Regions from separate parts of the Arthrobacter sp. NPDC058127 genome, predicted to be linked through region 3. Evidence: riboswitches for the same ligand, from Rfam matches in the RefSeq annotation. Region 3 holds a riboswitch; each other region holds the start of a gene.
What was found. A riboswitch is a leader RNA that binds a small molecule or an ion and turns the genes downstream of it on or off. The one in region 3 is predicted to bind thiamine pyrophosphate.
Positions count from the first base shown of each region.

Region 1: another riboswitch for thiamine pyrophosphate. It lies ahead of thiD (bifunctional hydroxymethylpyrimidine kinase/phosphomethylpyrimidine kinase); the one in region 3 lies ahead of thiO (glycine oxidase ThiO).
Region 2: another riboswitch for thiamine pyrophosphate. It lies ahead of ACFVTG_RS09780 (ECF transporter S component); the one in region 3 lies ahead of thiO (glycine oxidase ThiO).
Region 4: another riboswitch for thiamine pyrophosphate. It lies ahead of thiC (phosphomethylpyrimidine synthase ThiC); the one in region 3 lies ahead of thiO (glycine oxidase ThiO).

Region 1 covers NZ_JBHVTT010000001.1:663,221-667,385, reverse strand. The annotation lists gene ACFVTG_RS02980 (Rne/Rng family ribonuclease) at 1-1,712, shown strand, start outside; TPP riboswitch at 1,873-1,969, shown strand; gene thiD (bifunctional hydroxymethylpyrimidine kinase/phosphomethylpyrimidine kinase) at 1,961-3,481, shown strand; gene rplU (50S ribosomal protein L21) at 3,902-4,165, shown strand, end outside.
Region 2 covers NZ_JBHVTT010000005.1:116,984-121,148, reverse strand. The annotation lists gene ACFVTG_RS09785 (ABC transporter ATP-binding protein) at 1-709, opposite strand, end outside; gene ACFVTG_RS09780 (ECF transporter S component) at 709-1,338, opposite strand; TPP riboswitch at 1,415-1,551, opposite strand; gene ACFVTG_RS09775 (NUDIX domain-containing protein) at 1,700-2,473, shown strand; gene ACFVTG_RS09770 (DUF4235 domain-containing protein) at 2,525-2,785, shown strand; gene mnhG (monovalent cation/H(+) antiporter subunit G) at 2,782-3,261, opposite strand; gene ACFVTG_RS09760 (monovalent cation/H+ antiporter complex subunit F) at 3,251-3,529, opposite strand; gene ACFVTG_RS09755 (Na+/H+ antiporter subunit E) at 3,526-4,092, opposite strand; gene ACFVTG_RS09750 (Na+/H+ antiporter subunit D) at 4,089-4,165, opposite strand, start outside.
Region 3 covers NZ_JBHVTT010000003.1:321,433-325,597, reverse strand. The annotation lists gene ACFVTG_RS07635 (RNB domain-containing ribonuclease) at 141-1,661, opposite strand; gene thiE (thiamine phosphate synthase) at 1,699-2,388, opposite strand; TPP riboswitch at 2,415-2,534, shown strand; gene thiO (glycine oxidase ThiO) at 2,526-3,866, shown strand; gene thiS (sulfur carrier protein ThiS) at 3,863-4,099, shown strand; gene ACFVTG_RS07615 (thiazole synthase) at 4,103-4,165, shown strand, end outside.
Region 4 covers NZ_JBHVTT010000027.1:17,209-21,373, reverse strand. The annotation lists gene ACFVTG_RS23220 (alpha/beta fold hydrolase) at 1-129, shown strand, start outside; gene thiC (phosphomethylpyrimidine synthase ThiC) at 130-1,959, opposite strand; TPP riboswitch at 1,955-2,062, opposite strand; gene ACFVTG_RS23210 (amidohydrolase family protein) at 2,156-3,250, shown strand; gene ACFVTG_RS23205 (VOC family protein) at 3,328-4,165, shown strand, end outside.

The DNA of each region.
Region 1 (4,165 bases), on a different contig from region 3:
CGAGCCAGATTTCGCTTCCCGGCCGCTACCTTGTGTACGTGCCCGGCGGTTCCATGACCGGCATCTCCCGTAAGCTGCCCGACGTCGAGCGCAACCGTCTGAAGAAGATCCTCAAGGACCGCCTCCCCGAGAACGCGGGCGTCATTGTCCGCACCGCCGCCGAGGGTGCTTCCGAGGAAGAACTGACGCACGATATCAACCGCCTGCGGGCCCAGTGGGAAGGCATCGAAAGCCAGTCCGCATCTACCAAGATCCTGGCCCCGGAACTGCTGTACGGCGAACCGGACCTCACCATCAAGGTTGTCCGCGACGTCTTCAACGAGGACTTCTCCAAGCTCATCGTTTCCGGCGATGAAGCCTGGGACACCATCGAGGCCTACGTCACCTATGTGGCGCCGGATCTGGTGGGACGTCTCGAAAAGTGGACGTCGGATCAGGACATCTTCTCGGCATGGCGCGTGGACGAACAGATCCACAAGGCATTGGAGCGCAAGGTCTTCCTGCCCTCCGGTGGTTCGCTCGTGATCGACCGCACCGAGGCCATGACGGTTGTTGACGTCAACACCGGAAAGTTCACCGGCAGCGGTGGCAACCTCGAAGAAACCGTCACCAAGAACAACCTTGAGGCCGCCGAGGAAGTGGTCCGCCAGCTGCGCTTGCGCGACATCGGCGGAATCATCGTCATCGACTTCATCGACATGGTCCTGGAATCCAACCGCGATCTCGTGTTGCGCCGCCTGGTCGAGTGCCTCGGCCGGGACCGCACCAAGCACCAGGTCGCGGAAGTGACGTCGCTTGGATTGGTCCAGATGACCCGCAAGCGCATGGGCACCGGCCTGCTTGAGGTCTTCGGCGAGCAGTGCGAAACGTGCGCAGGGCGCGGAATCGTCACGCATGACGAGCCCGTGGAGCATCGCCGGGCCAACGTGGTGGCCGCTGAACACCACCACCCGCGCACGGAGTCACTCCCGGCCGTCCGCCCGGAGCAGCGCAAGCGCCGCCGCGGCAGGGGGACAGGGCAGGGGACTTCCGAGCTCCCGATCACCCCTCCTGTGCCGGTCCACTCCGTGGAATCCACTGATCCGAACCGCCAGGCAGCCACCCGCGCAGCCCTTGCGACCATCGCGGCTGCGGCCCACGCTGCCCACCTGCACGACGACGAACTCCACCACGCGGCGGAATTGCTCGCCGACGGGCACGCAGCGGAAGCAACCCCTCTGCAGGCACCCGCGGCCCCGGTCTCGGCTCCTGCCGTTGCTTCGGGTAGCGAGGAACGCTCGAAGCCTGTGCTGCGATTCGGCGGCGAGGAAGTGGCGTTGCCTTTCGTCCACCACGAAGAAGAGCCGGCGAGTGGCGCTCCTGCCATGAGCCTGGATCTGTTGGCGCAGGCATTCGCGGGCCTCGGAGAAGCTCCGGACACCGCGACGGCCGCAACGGAGTCCCGGGAAGCGCCCGCAGAGGCTCCCGCGGCCGTTGCAAGCGGGGAATCCCTGGAGTCGGCTTCGCGTGGACGCCGGGGCCGCCGCAACCGTAGTGCCAGCCGTGCCCAGGGTGCCGCCAACGCCACCAACGTGGAGCACCACGAGGTTGCAGCCGCTGCCTCCGGTGGGGCCGCGCACGAGGCCAAGGCGCCCGACGCATCCCCGGTCAAGCCGACGGCGGCAGCAGAACCGATCATTCTCGGAGTCGGCGTGCCCAAGTCCGAACTCTAAACGCAGTACCTAGTCCGAAGCCCCGGCCGTTCCCGCTCTTGCGGAAACCGCCGGGGCTTCGGCGTTGCCGGCCCATTTGCCGGACCAGTTGCCGGACCTCACGACAGTGCGGTTACAAAGGGAGATTTCAGCGGGCGAGGTGTGATCCGGGTTAAGCTAGGGGACTGACACGGGGTGCCGCGCACCAAGCCGGCTGAGACCAGACCCGTTGAACCTGTCCGGTTAGCACCGGCGAAGGGATGTCTCGAATGACTGTTTCGGCACACTCGGCTGTCTACCCGCTCAAGGCCGTCCAGCGCCCTATCCCCAGGGTCCTCAGCATTGCCGGCTCGGATCCGTCGGGCGGTGCCGGGATCCAAGCTGACCTGAAGAGCATTGCCGCCAACGGCGGTTACGGCATGGCCGTCATCACGGCACTCACAGTACAAAACACGCAGGGAGTCACCGGCGTTCACGTGCCTCCCGTGGAGTTCCTGCGGCAGCAATTGGATGCCATTAGCGACGACATCACCGTTGATGCCGTCAAAATCGGCATGCTCGGGGACGCGGCCGTCATCCACGAAGTCCGCCGCTGGCTCGGCGAGGCGCGCCCCGCCGTCGTCGTGCTGGATCCGGTGATGATCGCGACCAGTGGCGACCGGCTCCTCGCGGAGTCCGCTGAAACCGCACTGCGGGAACTTCTGCCCCTCGCCGACTTGGTGACCCCCAACCTTCCTGAATTGGCCATGCTGCTTGGCGAGCCTGTTGCCACCGACTGGGCATCGGCGTTGGAGCAAGGCAAACGTCTGGCCGCTGCCTGCGGAAACACCGTCCTGGTGAAGGGAGGCCATCTGCAAGGATCCGGCTGCCCCGATGCGCTGGTCAACACCGGGGGAGTCCTGAGCCAGGACGTGGTGGAATTCGCCGGCCAACGCGTGGAGACCCGCAACAGCCATGGCACGGGATGTTCCCTGTCGTCTGCGATGGCGACGGCAAAAGCGCGGCTCGGCGATTGGGAGTCTGCCCTGCATGAAGTCAAGCCCTGGCTTCAGGAGGCGCTGACCCAATCCGAGAGGCTGGAGGTGGGGAAGGGCAACGGGCCCATCCATCATTTCCACACTCTCCAGCACTCCCTTCAGCCGGGGGACTTCGCGGTCCGGATGTGGGACGCCGCCCAATCGGAGCTTGCGGCCATTTATGGCCTGGACTTCATCCAGGACTTGCAAACCGGTGGGCTCAGCGAAGCGCAGTTCAGCTATTACCTGTCGCAGGATGCCATCTATCTCAACGGCTATTCCCGGGTCCTGGCGCGTGCAAGTGCGCTCGCCCCCAGCGAAAACGAACAGCTGTTCTGGGCCCGCGGCTCGCAGATGTGCCTCGAAGTCGAGTCCGAGCTGCATCGGAATTGGCTTAGCGGACGCCAGGGAAGCCGAGAACTGGGCCCCGTCACCAAGGCCTATGTGGACCACTTGCTGGCGGCGTCGGCGTCGGGCAGCTATGCCGTGCTGCTGGCCGCAGTACTGCCCTGCTACTGGTTGTACGCCGAGGTGGGACAGCAGCTCCACCGTGGCTATGTCCAGGCAGGAGCGTCGGACGAGCACCCTTACGCCGACTGGCTGCGCACCTACGCAGACGAGGCGTTCGCAGAGGCCACCCGCAAGGCGATCGACCTCACGGATGCCGCCGCGCAGGCTGCCTCACCGGCCGAGCGCGCGGCCATGATGGAGGCTTTCTCCCAATCCTGCCGCTATGAAACTGCGTTCTTCGATGCTCCAAGGCTGCACAGCTGACCTTGGTTCCTGTCGCGGAGGGACGGGATGAAGGGCTGTTTCGGCAGGCGCCGCAGCGTGTCGGGGTGAGGATCCGAGCTTTTCCCGGCGGGCAGGGTAAGGTGGACGGGCACGGTACCGGATGGCGGCATAGCCAGTCTGTGGCAGCCATCACGTGGCAGCCTCCGGACCTGGCCTCATTTGCAGCCGAAGGCGAAACTAGCGTAATCTAGATCTTCGGTGCTTACGCCAACACTTGGGTTATGCCCCTAGAGACCTTTCATTTGGAATTGACGTTTCATTTGGAACTGTTCAAGGGATGACTCATGGATTCCGTACCGGAGTCCACGGCGTTGAGGCACAGCGTGAACCAGGCCCGTTTTCGGATCGGGGTTCCGCACGCAAATTTAGTAATAAACGTCGAGAGAAGTGAGTGCCCAAGTGGTGTACGCGATTGTCCGCGCAGGCGGCCGCCAAGAAAAGGTTTCCGTTGGAGACTACGTAACCCTGAACCGCGTCCCCGGTGGAGCCGGCAGCACTCTTGAGCTGCCCGCACTGCTCCTGGTGGACGGTGACAAGGTCACCTCCGCTGCTGCGGATCTGGCCAAGGTCAAGGTTACGGCTGAGATCCTCGAAGACCTCCGTGGTCCGAAGATCGTCATCCAGAAGTTCAAGAACAAGACCGGCTACAAGAAGCGCCAGGGT
Region 2 (4,165 bases), on a different contig from region 3:
GGAGCACCACGATCCGGTCCACAAGGTCTTTCCAGACCGAAACCCGGTGCTCCACCACCACCAAGGTGGCGCCCGTCTTGTCCAGGCAGCGGCCCACGGCATCGCGGACCTCCAACACTCCGGCCGGGTCCAGGTTGGCGGTCGGTTCGTCCAGGAGGATCAAGCCGGGCCGCATCGCGAGGATGCCGGCCAGCGCAAGGCGTTGTTTCTGCCCGCCCGAGAGGGCCGACGTCGGGTGGTCGAGCGCAAAGTTGCCGCTCGCACTGCCACCGGCACTACGCCGCAGCCCGACGTCGTCGAGCGCTTCATGGACCCGCTTCCAGATTTCTTCCCGCGGCACGCAAAGGTTTTCGGCGCCGAACGCGACGTCGTCGCCCAGCCGGGAAAGCACCACCTGGGTTTCGGGGTCCTGTTGCATGAGTCCGGCACGGCCCCGCTGGGCCTTCGGCGAAACACCATCCACGAGCAACGAACCGGTCTCGTCGGCGTCGTCCCCTTCCTCGCCCAACACGCCAGCCAGGGCATGCAGGAGGGTCGACTTGCCTGCGCCCGAGGGGCCAAGCAGCAGAACACGCTCGCCGGGACGGATGTCCAGGTCGAGGGCGTGGATGGCCTGCGTGGTGCGGCCGGCGTGCCGCCAGCCCCAGCCTTGCGCGGAAATGGCGGCGGGTCGCACCACGGCAGAGGTGCCGGAATCAGGACTGGGCATCAGGAAAAGACGGGCTCCGAAGCGGCCTTGCGGGACGCGAACGCGCTCAGCACACCAGTCTTGGCCAGGCCGCGGGTAGCGATCCAGGACAGGGCACCGGCAATGACGGCCCCGGAGATCGTGCAAAACACGATGTACGCGAGCTTGTCGACCGGTTCGTAGGCGATGTTCCAGCCCCACGGCAGGAAGGAGTCGTTCAGACCGCAGAACAGGCCCGCACCGGCACCGGCCAGCAGGGACACAGGCAGGTTGAACTTCTTGTACATGAAGGCCAGGAAGATGAGTTCCGCACCGAGGCCCTGGAGCAGGCCCGAGATCAGCACCGTGGTGCCGTACTGCGAACCCATGATGAGCTCACTCGTGGCGGCCACTGTTTCGCAGAAAATTGCCGCACCGGGCTTGCGGACGATGAGCATGCCCAAGACTGCCGGAATCATCCAGCCGCCGGCGATCAGGCCGCTCAGGGGCGGGTAGCCGGCGGACATAGGCGTGGCGACCAGAGCCATCTGGTCCCATGCCCAGAAGATCACGCCACCGGCGATCGAGATCAGTGCCGCCACAACAATGTCCACGACGCGCCAGTTGTAACCAGGCTTGGTGAGGCCCGGCCTTGCAGAAATACCAGTCATTTTGTCCTCCTGAGGAACAGGAGGGGAAAGTGTTCCCCGGTTGCCTGCGAGCGGCCTCCGCCGCGCCGGTTCCGGACACTATGAGAACTCGACTCCCTTGCGCCGGTACTAGCCGGATCAGGTTCGAGGGTCTGCGGCTGTCCGCACTCTCAGCGCCCGTCCTCCGTGCCGCATTGCTGCGAGCCCGACGGCGGCGCTCCCCTGTCGTTATCAATCCACCCTTTTGGGCGTGGTTCAGTTTACACCTTGGAGGGGTTGCGGGCGCGGCGGCAAAAAGCGTTCCGACGGATTCCCCTGGATCATTTGCCGGGCGAGCGCAGTCCGGCCCGGAATGGCGCGGGCGGCCACAGAAACTGGGAGAATGATCCAGCAGAATGTGACACAGCAAGCGGGCAAAGGAGCGGTCTTGGCAGGCATGGGCGAAGCGAACAGCACCACAGTGGCCGAACCGAGGCTCGCCGCGAGCGTGATCCTGCTCCGGGATGCCGCAGTTCCTGGGCGCTCTGGAGACGCGGCGCAGGCTTTGGAGGTGTTCGTCCAGCACCGGGTGTCCACGATGGATTTCGCTGCCGGAATGGTCGTCTTCCCGGGCGGACGAGTGGACCAGGCGGACAGCTCCGGCTGGGACTTCACGGACGACGTCGTCGAGCGCCACGCCGCCGCATGGCACCGGAGCAGCATCGCCGTCGAGCCTTCCTCCGCCCGGTTCAACGCGGGCCGGGTACTGGCGGCCGCGCAGCGTGAGGTGTTCGAAGAGGCCGGGCTGAAGCTCGACGCCGCCACCCTCCGCCCATGGGCCAACTGGGTCACTCCGCCGGACCAGCCCAAGCGCTTCGACACGTACTTCTACCTTGCTTGCCCGGTTTCCGGAGCCGAGCCAAGGCACCAGACCACGGAAGCGTCATCGTCCTTGTGGATGCCGGTCCGCGGAATCCTGGATGCCGAAGCCGCCGGAACGCTCAAGCTCATGCCACCCACGCTGGCGCTACTGGATGAGCTCCTCGCCCTCGGCACGGTGGAAGCGGTGCTGGCCGAAGACCGTGACATTGTTCCCGTGCGTCCAAAGCCGGGAGCCTTGCAGGAGTTCTTCCGGCTGAGGCGCCAAGCCCCATCCGTTGCTCCGGAACTGCCCTGAAGTGGGGTTAGGCTGGGGACGGTCCTGTTTCCACCCGCAAGGAGTCCCGGAATGAACCTCCTCATCAAACTGCTCGGCACCGGCGTGAGCATCGGCGCAGGCTTTGTCGGCACCAAGCTCGTCAACGCGCTGTGGGAAAAAACCACGGGCAACAAGCCGCCCAAGGGACACGACGACATGGAGACGAGCCTCCGCTCAGCGCTGACCTTCGCCCTGATTTCGGCAACTGTCAGTGCCGTCATCCAGGTTCTCGCCGGCCGGAGCACCCAGCGCGCCATCTCCCGCTTCTCGAAGACGCAGGACATCGTCTAGGCTGACGGCCCGCCGTTGACGCCGTTAGGACCTGCGCTCCCGCCGTTGCGGGCGTTCCCAGCGTGGGGCATTGCCGAGCCCGCTTCTTGAGCTTTCTCCGCCGCCCGTTGACCGGCAGCCCGCAGCACCACGGCCTCGAGTTCGTCTGTGCTGAGAAGCTCGGGGTGGAGGTGCTTGGTCCGGTACCCTGCCCGGCCCACCATGTGTGCGGACACGGGCACAGTCAGCAGTTGGAAAATCCAAGCGACCGCGAGGACCGGCCAAACCCACCATTCGCGCATCTGCAGCCCCATGGCCGCCAAGACAAGGAACAGCCCCAGCACTTGGGGCTTGGTAGCTGCATGCATGCGGCTCATGAGGTCCGGGAACCGCAACAGTCCAATTGCCGCGCCCAATGACATCAGGGCACCAACAATCAGCAGTACCGCGGTGACGGCATCGATGACGGCGTCCGCTCCGGTGGCGTTAGGAGTCATTGACTTGTCCCCTCCGGTCGGCCACGAAGCGGGCCACCGTCACCGATCCGATGAACCCGATCAGCGTCAGCGCGACGAGCAGCACGAGGTTGTTGAGGTGCCTGTTGACGGCCATGTCGATGGCCAGCGCGGCACCCAGTATGGCGAGCAGCACGTCTGAGGCGAGCACCCGGTCCAGCAATGAAGGCCCGACGGCGATCCTGTAGATCGCGCCTGCCGCCGCGAGGCTAAGAATCACCGCCGTGACGATCAGCACGATGTCTTTCATGAGCCGGCTCCCCTCGTTGCAGGCCAGCCTTCGGCCTGGAGTGCGTCCAATTCCGTGCGGGTACCCATGATCCGGATCAACGAGGCCTCCGTGTCCTGGACTTCCTTGCGCAGCTTGGCGGTGTCCACATCGTTGCGGACATTGAGCCCGTGGATATAGAGCGTGGACGTCGAGCGGTCCACCTCCACCACCAGGGAACCCGGAATCAGCGAAATCACGTGCCCTGTTGCGGTCACCATGAGGTCGGAGTGGCTACGCAGGGGAACCGCGACGACGGCGTTGGTTACCGAGGGGCCCCGGAAGGCCGCCAAGTACATGACCTGGAAACTCGCGGCCACCACTTTGCCAAGGAACACGACGGCGAAAGGAATGGCCCGCAGCACGTTGAATCGTCCGCTGAGCTCCACTGGAGGCAAGTAGAAGACCCTGGCTACCACCACCGCGATCAGCGCACCGAACACCAGGTTGCCGGGGCTGAAGTCCCGCCAAAGCGCACCCCAAACGACCACCAGCCAGACCAGCAGGGGCAACTCGGTGCGGAACGAAATCCGCTTGCGGCTCACTTGCCACCTCCCTGCGGTACGGCCCCGGTGGGTGCGTCACCCTGCGGTGCCGCGATTCCTGGAACTTTGGCAT
Region 3 (4,165 bases):
CAAGATCGCGTAGGGGCGGGCTTGTTGATGTCAAGAAAATTAACTGAATCAACGACCGGGCATCCATTACTACTCACACAGTCTAGCGTCTGGGGGCAATAAACCCCGGATCGCGGTTCCAGGCCTGCGAACTGAGTGCGCTACGGGAGCAGTTCGAAGGTGATTTCGCGGGTGGCGATGTCCGCGTCAAGCAGTTTCACACGGACCTTCGTACCGGACTCCATTTCGCCGTCGCAACGAGCGGTGACCGCGGGTTCGGCGATCTGGACGATGCCGTAGGGGCCGTGCGGGGCTCCGTTCCCATTGCCGTTTCCGTTGTTGGTGTGGTTCCCGTTGTTGTTCCCGTTGCCGTTTCCGTTGTTCTTGGCGGGTTTCGATCCGGAGATCACGACGGCGTCGAATTCCTGTCCGATGTGGTTCACCAGGAGTGCTGCCTCCACGGTGTCCAGGGCCAGGCGCTCCATTTTGGCGGCAAGCTGGTCGGATGACGCCATGATCTCGGGCAGGCTCGGCAAAGCGTCCCTGGCCCATGCAGGGATCTCTGTTCCATTACTCAGTGCTTCGCAGATGACCAGGACAAAACGATCGACCAGCCTGCGCAATGGCGCCGTGGTGTGGGCGTACGGTGCGCCGATGGCTGACTGCATGACGCTTCCCGGTACTTCGCCGTCGAAAGGCGTGTAGCCGGCGCCGCGGAAAAGCAGCCCCGCGGAGTGGAGGATGGCCAGTTGCCGGGGGTCCTTGGCGTCGAGGGTCCGCAGGTACTCGCCATAGCTGGTCCCCTCGGTCCAGGGCTTGCCGAGTGCCCCCGTTTGCCGTTTGAAATGGAGCAGCGAGCGTTCATCGGGCGCCGGCATGGTGCGCAGGATTCCCACTTTGCCGTCGAGCATCAGTTGCGCGGCGGCCATCCCGGTCATGAGGGAAATCTGGGCGTTCCAGTCCTCCACCGGCAGCGAGGGAGCTGCGACGATCCTGTACCCCTCGCCGTCGGGCAATTGGACGATTTCCTGTTCAGGCATGTTCAGGCTTGCTCCGCCGCGGCGGCGTTCGAGTTCCACCCGCTTGAGCCCGACGTCCTTGAGGAGTTGGAGGACCGGATCGGCCGTTCCGGAATCGATCTCCGCCTGGACACCCTTGTAGTTGAGCTTCGCGCGGCTGCGAACGCTTGCCCGGCGGACGGAGACGGTGCGGAACTCCGCCTCGGCATCGAGTTCGAAGTCCCATACAAATGCGCCGCACGTTTGGCCGGCCAACAGGCTTCCGGCATGCTCGCTGATGATCTCGGGGTGCAGCGGTATGCGGCCATCCGGGGCGTAGTATGTTTGCCCCCGGTGGCGGGTCTCGGCGTCGAGCGCTCCTCCGGGCGGCACAAAGGATGGCACATCGGAGATGGCGTAGAGAACCCTGTAACCATCGCCGGAACGGTCAATGAAGAGGGCCTGGTCCAGATCGGTGGAAGAGGCCGGGTCGATCGTGATGAACGGAACGTCCGTGAGGTCCTGCACCGGCAGGGTGTGTCCGGAAACCGCGGCTTCGGCGTCACGCAGCGCTTCAACGGGATAGCCGGCGGGCAGCTCGAGTTCAGTCCGAAGCGCCGCCAGTGCTTCCGCGAGCCGGTTCGACGTTTCACTGACATTCGGGGCTATCCGCTGATGTGACACGAAAGTCAGGGTAACTCCAAAATCTTTCGGCGTCTCGCTAGGCCGCCGCTGCGTCAAGGGCGGCCAGGAGTGCCTGGGCCGCCGCCGTCGGATCCTGTGCTTCGGTGATGGCTCGCACCACCACGATGCGGCTGGCGCCGGCCCGCACTACCTCTTCCACGTTGCTGAGATCGATGCCGCCGATCGCAAACCAAGGGAGCACAACACCGCCGACGGTCTCCTCGTCTGCCTGCTTCACCGCGTTGGCGGCGTACTTCACCAGATCGAGCCCGACGGCGGAGCGTCCGGGCTTGGTGGGGGTGGCCCATACCGGCCCGACGCAGAAGTAGTCCAGCCCGCTGCGGCCGGGTGATGCGGCGATGGCTGCGTCAATCTGTTCCGGCGTGTGCGTGGAGAGCCCGATGATGGCGGGGTCGTGGAGCAGCTTCCGGGCCGCCCGCAGTGGAATGTCCTTTTGGCCGATATGGAACACCGGTGCGCCGGAGAGGGAAGCTACGTCCGCGCGGTCGTTGACGGCCCAGAGACGGCCGTGGCGGTGCGCCACGGATTGCAGGATCTCCAGGAGCTCCAGTTCCTCTGCCGCTTCGATGGTCTTGTCGCGCAGCTGGATGATGTCCACGCCGCCCTCGAATGCGGCGTCGACAAACTGCTCAAAATCACCCTGTTGCTTGCGGGCGTCGGTGCAGAGGTAGAGGCGGGCGGTGGTGTGGACATCGTGCTGGGTCATGGAAACAGAGTAGTTCCTCTAAACTGGGCTGGTACCGCGGGAGCCGCGGCGGCAGTCACAATCGCCGCGCGGCTGAGAGGGCTTCAGCGCCGACCGCTTGACCTGATCCGGCTAGTACCGGCGTAGGGAAGGACTCCATGGACGAAGTAAACACCCGGCACGAACCCCTGCGCGCGTCCCTGCACGCGGATGTGGCGGTGATCGGAGGCGGTGTCATCGGCCTTGGCATCGCGTCGGAAGCCCGAAGGTCCGGCCGCTCGGTTGCCCTGATCGATCCCGCACCGGCCAGCGGAGCCACCTTCGCGGCGGCGGGCATGTTGGCGCCCGTCAGTGAACTGCACTACCAGGAAGAGGACCTCCTGGAACTCATGCTCGAATCGTCGGCATTGTGGCCGGACTTCGAACACAATGTGACTGGCTCAAGTGCCGGACGCAGCACGGGTTACCGTACGACGCCGACCCTCGCCGTCGGCGCGGACGCTGCGGACCGCCGGGCGCTCGCCGACCTCCGGGACGTGCAACTGGCCAACGGCCTGCTGGTGGAATCCGTGCCGTTGCGCGAGGCCCGGGAGCGTGAGCCGCTGTTGAGCCCGCAGATTTCCTGTGCCTTCGACATCCCGGGCGACCACCAAGTGGATCCGCGCCGGCTTTCGGCCGCGATCCTTGGCGCACTGGCAGACCACCAGCCGGGCAATTCCAGCTGGATTGCGGGGGCCGAGGGCGGTTTTGCGGTCCACGACACGGCGGCGGGCCTCTTGTGGGAGGACGGACGCGTCGTCGGGGCCGTGCTTGGCTCAGGCGTCAAAGTGCTCGCCGCGGAAACCGTGGTTGCCAACGGCCTGGGCGCCGCCCGCTTGAAGGGCCTGCCGGATGGATTGTCGCTCCCGTTGCGTCCCGTGTACGGCGACATACTGCGGCTGCGCGTCCCGGACCAGCTGCAACCTCTGGTCACCGCCACAGTGCGGGGAATCGTGCGCGGAGTGCCCGTCTACATCGTTCCCCGCGAGGACGGGACAGTGGTGATCGGCGCAACGCAACGTGAAGACGGATTGTCGGCGTCCGGGGGAGCGGCCAACCCGGTGTCGGCGGGCGGTGTGTACCAGTTGCTCCGCGATGCCCAGGTACTGGTCCCGGCCGTGGCTGAACTGGAGCTCCTGGAAGCAACTGCCCGCGCCCGTCCGGGCACTCCGGACAATGCACCGCTGCTGGGCCGTGTAAGGGTAAAAAGTGCCGAAAGGGTGGAAGGAAGCGAAGGGACCGTGCCCGGACTCATCGTGGCGAGCGGATTCTTCCGCCACGGCGTCCTGCTCACTCCGGCGGCGGCGAAAATCTGCGTCGGGCTGATGGACGGCACCGCCGATCCCCGGTGGAGCAAATTCCGCCCGGACCGCTTCTCCCGCCCCCTTTCAGCAGCAAGGGCCTCCACAAACGGCCCATCGGCCGATACCTCGAATCCCCTTCCGAAGGACCACGCATGAACATCAAATTGAACGGCGCAGACCACACGCTGAGCGACGACGCGTCCGTCACCACCCTCGTGAGCCACATCACCGGTCGGGTTGTGGACTCGAGCGGCCAGGCGGCCGACGGACGCAAGATCGGCGTCGCCGTCGCACGCAATTCCGAAGTGGTGCCGCGCAGCCAGTGGGCGGCAACCGCGCTCGCAGAGGGCGACGAACTCGAAATCGTTACCGCAGTACAGGGAGGCTGAACCATGACCACGGCAAGCACTGAAGCAGCAAGCACCCGGACCGACGCCCTGGTGATCGACGGTGTT
Region 4 (4,165 bases), on a different contig from region 3:
CAGGAAACCGGTGCCCTCCACCGCGTTGCGGCTGGAGGACACCGGCCTCATGACTCAGTTGAAGGAGACCGGATGATCCGCTCCTTCATCGCGGATGTCAGCCGCGCCGGGTCAGTCCAAGCTTCCTGATCAGTTCAGGCTTCCTGACGTCGCCTCACGTTTTCCTGCGGGAACCTCGAGTTCGGGCAGGTAGACCTTTCCGCCGGATGCCAGGAACTCCTCGCTCTTTTCGCGCATCCCGCTGTACATTTCCGCGATGGCTGCCTGGGAATCCGCGGAGCCGTATTCGTCACGGATGTCCTGGCTGATGCGCATGGAGCAGAATTTCGGGCCACACATGGAGCAGAAATGCGCCGTCTTGGCCGGTTCGGCGGGGAGGGTCTCGTCGTGGAACGCTTCGGCCGTGACTGGATCCAATGACAGGGCGAACTGGTCACGCCAGCGGAACTCGAAGCGGGCCTTGGAGAGGGCATCGTCGCGTTCGTGGGCGCCCGGGTGTCCCTTGGCAAGGTCCGCGGCGTGGGCGGCGATCTTGTACGTGATCACGCCGGTCTTGACGTCGTCCTTGTTTGGCAGGCCCAGGTGTTCCTTCGGGGTGACGTAGCAGAGCATCGCGGTTCCGTAGCGTGCGATCTCCGTGGCGCCGATGGCCGAGGTGATGTGGTCGTAGCCCGGAGCGACGTCCGTGACCAGGGGACCCAAAGTGTAGAACGGAGCGCCCTTGCAAAGCTCCTGCTGGCGCTCCACGTTTTCCCGCACCAAGTGGAAGGGAACGTGGCCGGGTCCTTCCACCATGACCTGGACGTCGAATTCCCACGCCCGCTGCGTCAGCTCGGCCAGGGTGTCGAGCTCGGCGAACTGCGCGGCGTCGTTGGCGTCCGCCGTCGCTCCCGGGCGCAAGCCGTCGCCGAGGGAGAACGCGACGTCGTACTTGGCGAAAATTTCGCAGAGCTCGTCGAAGTGGGTGTAGAGGAAGTTTTCCTCGTGGTGGGCCAGGCACCAGCCCGCCATGATGGAGCCGCCGCGGGAGACGATGCCCGTCACGCGGTTGGCAGTGAGCGGCACGTAGCGCAGCAGCACGCCGGCGTGGATGGTCATGTAGTCCACGCCTTGCTCGCACTGTTCAATGACAGTGTCGCGGAAGATTTCCCACGTGAGCTTGTTGGCTTCGCCGTTGACTTTCTCGAGGGCCTGGTAAATGGGCACGGTGCCGATCGGCACGGGGGAGTTGCGGATGATCCACTCACGGGTGGTGTGGATGTCGTCGCCCGTGGACAGGTCCATGACCGTGTCGGCGCCCCATTGCGTTGCCCACTGCAACTTGTCCACTTCCTCGGCGATGGAACTGGTGACGGCCGAGTTGCCGATATTGGCATTGATCTTCACCAGGAACGCCTTGCCGATGATCATCGGTTCGGATTCGGGGTGGTTGATGTTGTTGGGGATGATGGCCCGGCCTGCGGCGACTTCGCTGCGGACCAGTTCAACATCGCAGTTTTCGCGTAGTGCCACGAACTGCATTTCGGGCGTCACGATGCCCTGCTTGGCATAGTGCATCTGTGTCACGGTCTTGCCGTCGACGGCGCGGCGGGGCACCGGCTGTGCGCCCTTCCACTCCGCCGAGGCCGCGCCGCGGCGCACGGCAGACTTGCCGTCGTCGAGAAGGTTCCGTTCGCGGCCGCTGTAGGCCTCGGTGTCGCCGCGGGCTTCGATCCACTCGCTGCGGAACGGTTCGAGGCCCACGACGGGATCACTACCGGGTCCTGCGGTGCGGTACACCTGGAATGGCGCGTTGGCCTCGCCGTTCGGGGACGGTTCCAGGGCTATTTCAGTCACTGGAACCCGGATTCCCGTTTCGGCATCTTCAAGGAACGAGAGGGAATGCGACTTGAGGGACTGTGTCACCTCTTGGGCCGATCCGTTTTGGGTAGGGCTCAGCTGTGTTTCTTTGGTGCTCAAAGGATTACTCACTTCCTTCGCCGGCATTACCCGGACAGGTTCAACGGTCGCAGGCTGCGTCAGCCCGATCTCAGCCCTTGCAAGGGCCCCCGTGTGGTCGTAGACGAAGCTACCACAGCTGAGAGTTCCAGAGACAGATGTGACCGAGGACAGATGTGACCGGGCCGGGCGCGGCGTCGGAGTCTAGGGTGGAATCATGGCGGAAATCATCGAATTCAGCGGCACCGTCCTCACCGGGCCGGACGTGGAACGGCGCGGCCTCTGGTCGGTCGACGGACGGCTGACCTTTTTGCGGCCTGCTGCCGTACCGGACGTCGTCCTGGACGGATGGGTGGCGCCCGGACTTGTCGACTCACACTGCCATGTTGGCTTGGGCAAGGGTGGAGCGGTGGACGAGGAGACTGCCCGTCTGCAGGCAACGGCGGATCGTAACGCCGGGACGCTCTTGATCCGCGACGCGGGATCCGCAAGTGACACGCGCTGGCTGCAGCGCCGGGCGGACATGCCCAGGATCATCCGCGCAGGCAGGCACATCGCGAGGCAACGCCGGTACATCCCCGGGCTGGCCGAAGAGGTTGAGCCGGAGAATCTGGTGGAGGCGGTGCGCAAGCAGGCCCGGTCCGGAGATGGCTGGGTCAAGATCGTCGGGGACTGGATCGACCGCTCGGCCGGGGATCTTGGCCCGTCCTTCCCGGCCGCCGTCGTCAAGGACGCGGTGGCGGCGGCACACGACGAGGGGGCCCGGGTGACCGCCCATTGCTTCGCCGAAGGGACTATCGTCGACGTGCTCGACGCCGGCATCGACTGCATCGAGCACGCCACCGGTCTCCTCCCGCACCATATTCCGCGGCTGCTGGACCAGGATGTTCCGATCGTCCCGACCCTCATCAACATTGCGACTTTTCCGGACATCGCGAAGCAGGCTGAAACCAAGTTCCCGCGTTACGCCGCCCACATGATCGCGTTGTGGGAGCGCCGGCATGAGCGGGTCCTCGAGGCGTTCGACGCCGGTGTGCGGGTGTATGCCGGGACCGACGCCGGCAGCGTCATCAAGCACGGCCGGATCGGCGAGGAAATTCTGGAACTGCACCAGGCCGGCCTTCCGGCGGCCGCCGCCCTCGATGCCGCCTGCTGGTCCGCCCGCGAGTGGCTGGGTGCCGACGGCATCAGCGAAGGCGCCAGTGCCGACGTCGTGCTCTACGCAAACGATCCCCGTGCGTCCCTTGAGATCGTGCTGAAGCCGCAATGCACCGTGCTGAGGGGACACATTTCAAGAAGCGCCGGGCATTAGGAATAAATTGAAGCTTCAAGTAATTTAGATACATAGAGGTTGCCGAAGGGCGGCGCCACGAAAGCCGGGAGTTTCACATGACCATCACATCCAGCCAGGATCTCCTTCCTGCCGAACTCACCATGGGCACTGTCATGCTCAAAGTGGGGGACATGAAGCTCATGGGCGACTACTACCAGCGGGCGCTGGGCCTGGACGTCGTCGCCGAACAGGATGGCGGACTCTACTTTGGCAGGCTCGGCAAGCCGCTGGTGCACTTGGCTCCGGCCTCCGGGCTCCAGATCCCGGGCCGCGGAGAGGCCGGGCTCTTCCACACGGCTTTGCTCTTCGAAGACCAGTCATCGCTCGCCGCAACTGTTGCCTCGGCGGCGCAATACGAACCCCATGCCTTCGTCGGCAGCGCAGACCACCTCGTCAGCGAGGCCTTCTACTTCACCGACCCGGAGGGCAACGGCATCGAGCTCTACTACGACAAGCCCCGCGAAGGCTGGGAGTGGAACGGTAGTTCGGTCGTCATGGACAGCCTGCCGCTCCCGCCGCAGCGCTACCTCCAGCAGTACTTGAGCGAATCGGCGGTGACCGGCCAGCATGAGGCGGGCGCCGGCGTCGGGCATGTCCACCTGCAGGTGGGCGACGTGCGGACCGCCCATGATTTCTACGTCGACACCCTGGGCTTCGAGCAGACGGCCGGCTGGCATGGGCAGGCCCTGTTCGTCTCCGCGGGCGGCTACCACCACCACATGGCCATGAATGTGTGGAACAGCCGCGGTGCAGGTCCGCGCAAGGACACGCTCGGCCTCGGCGAGGTGGTCATCGAGGTGCCGTCAGGAGACGACGTCGGCGCGCTCGCCGATCGCCTCAAGGTTGCCGGCATCGCGTCCCACCACACCGGCCAGGAGCTGCGCTTCGAGGACC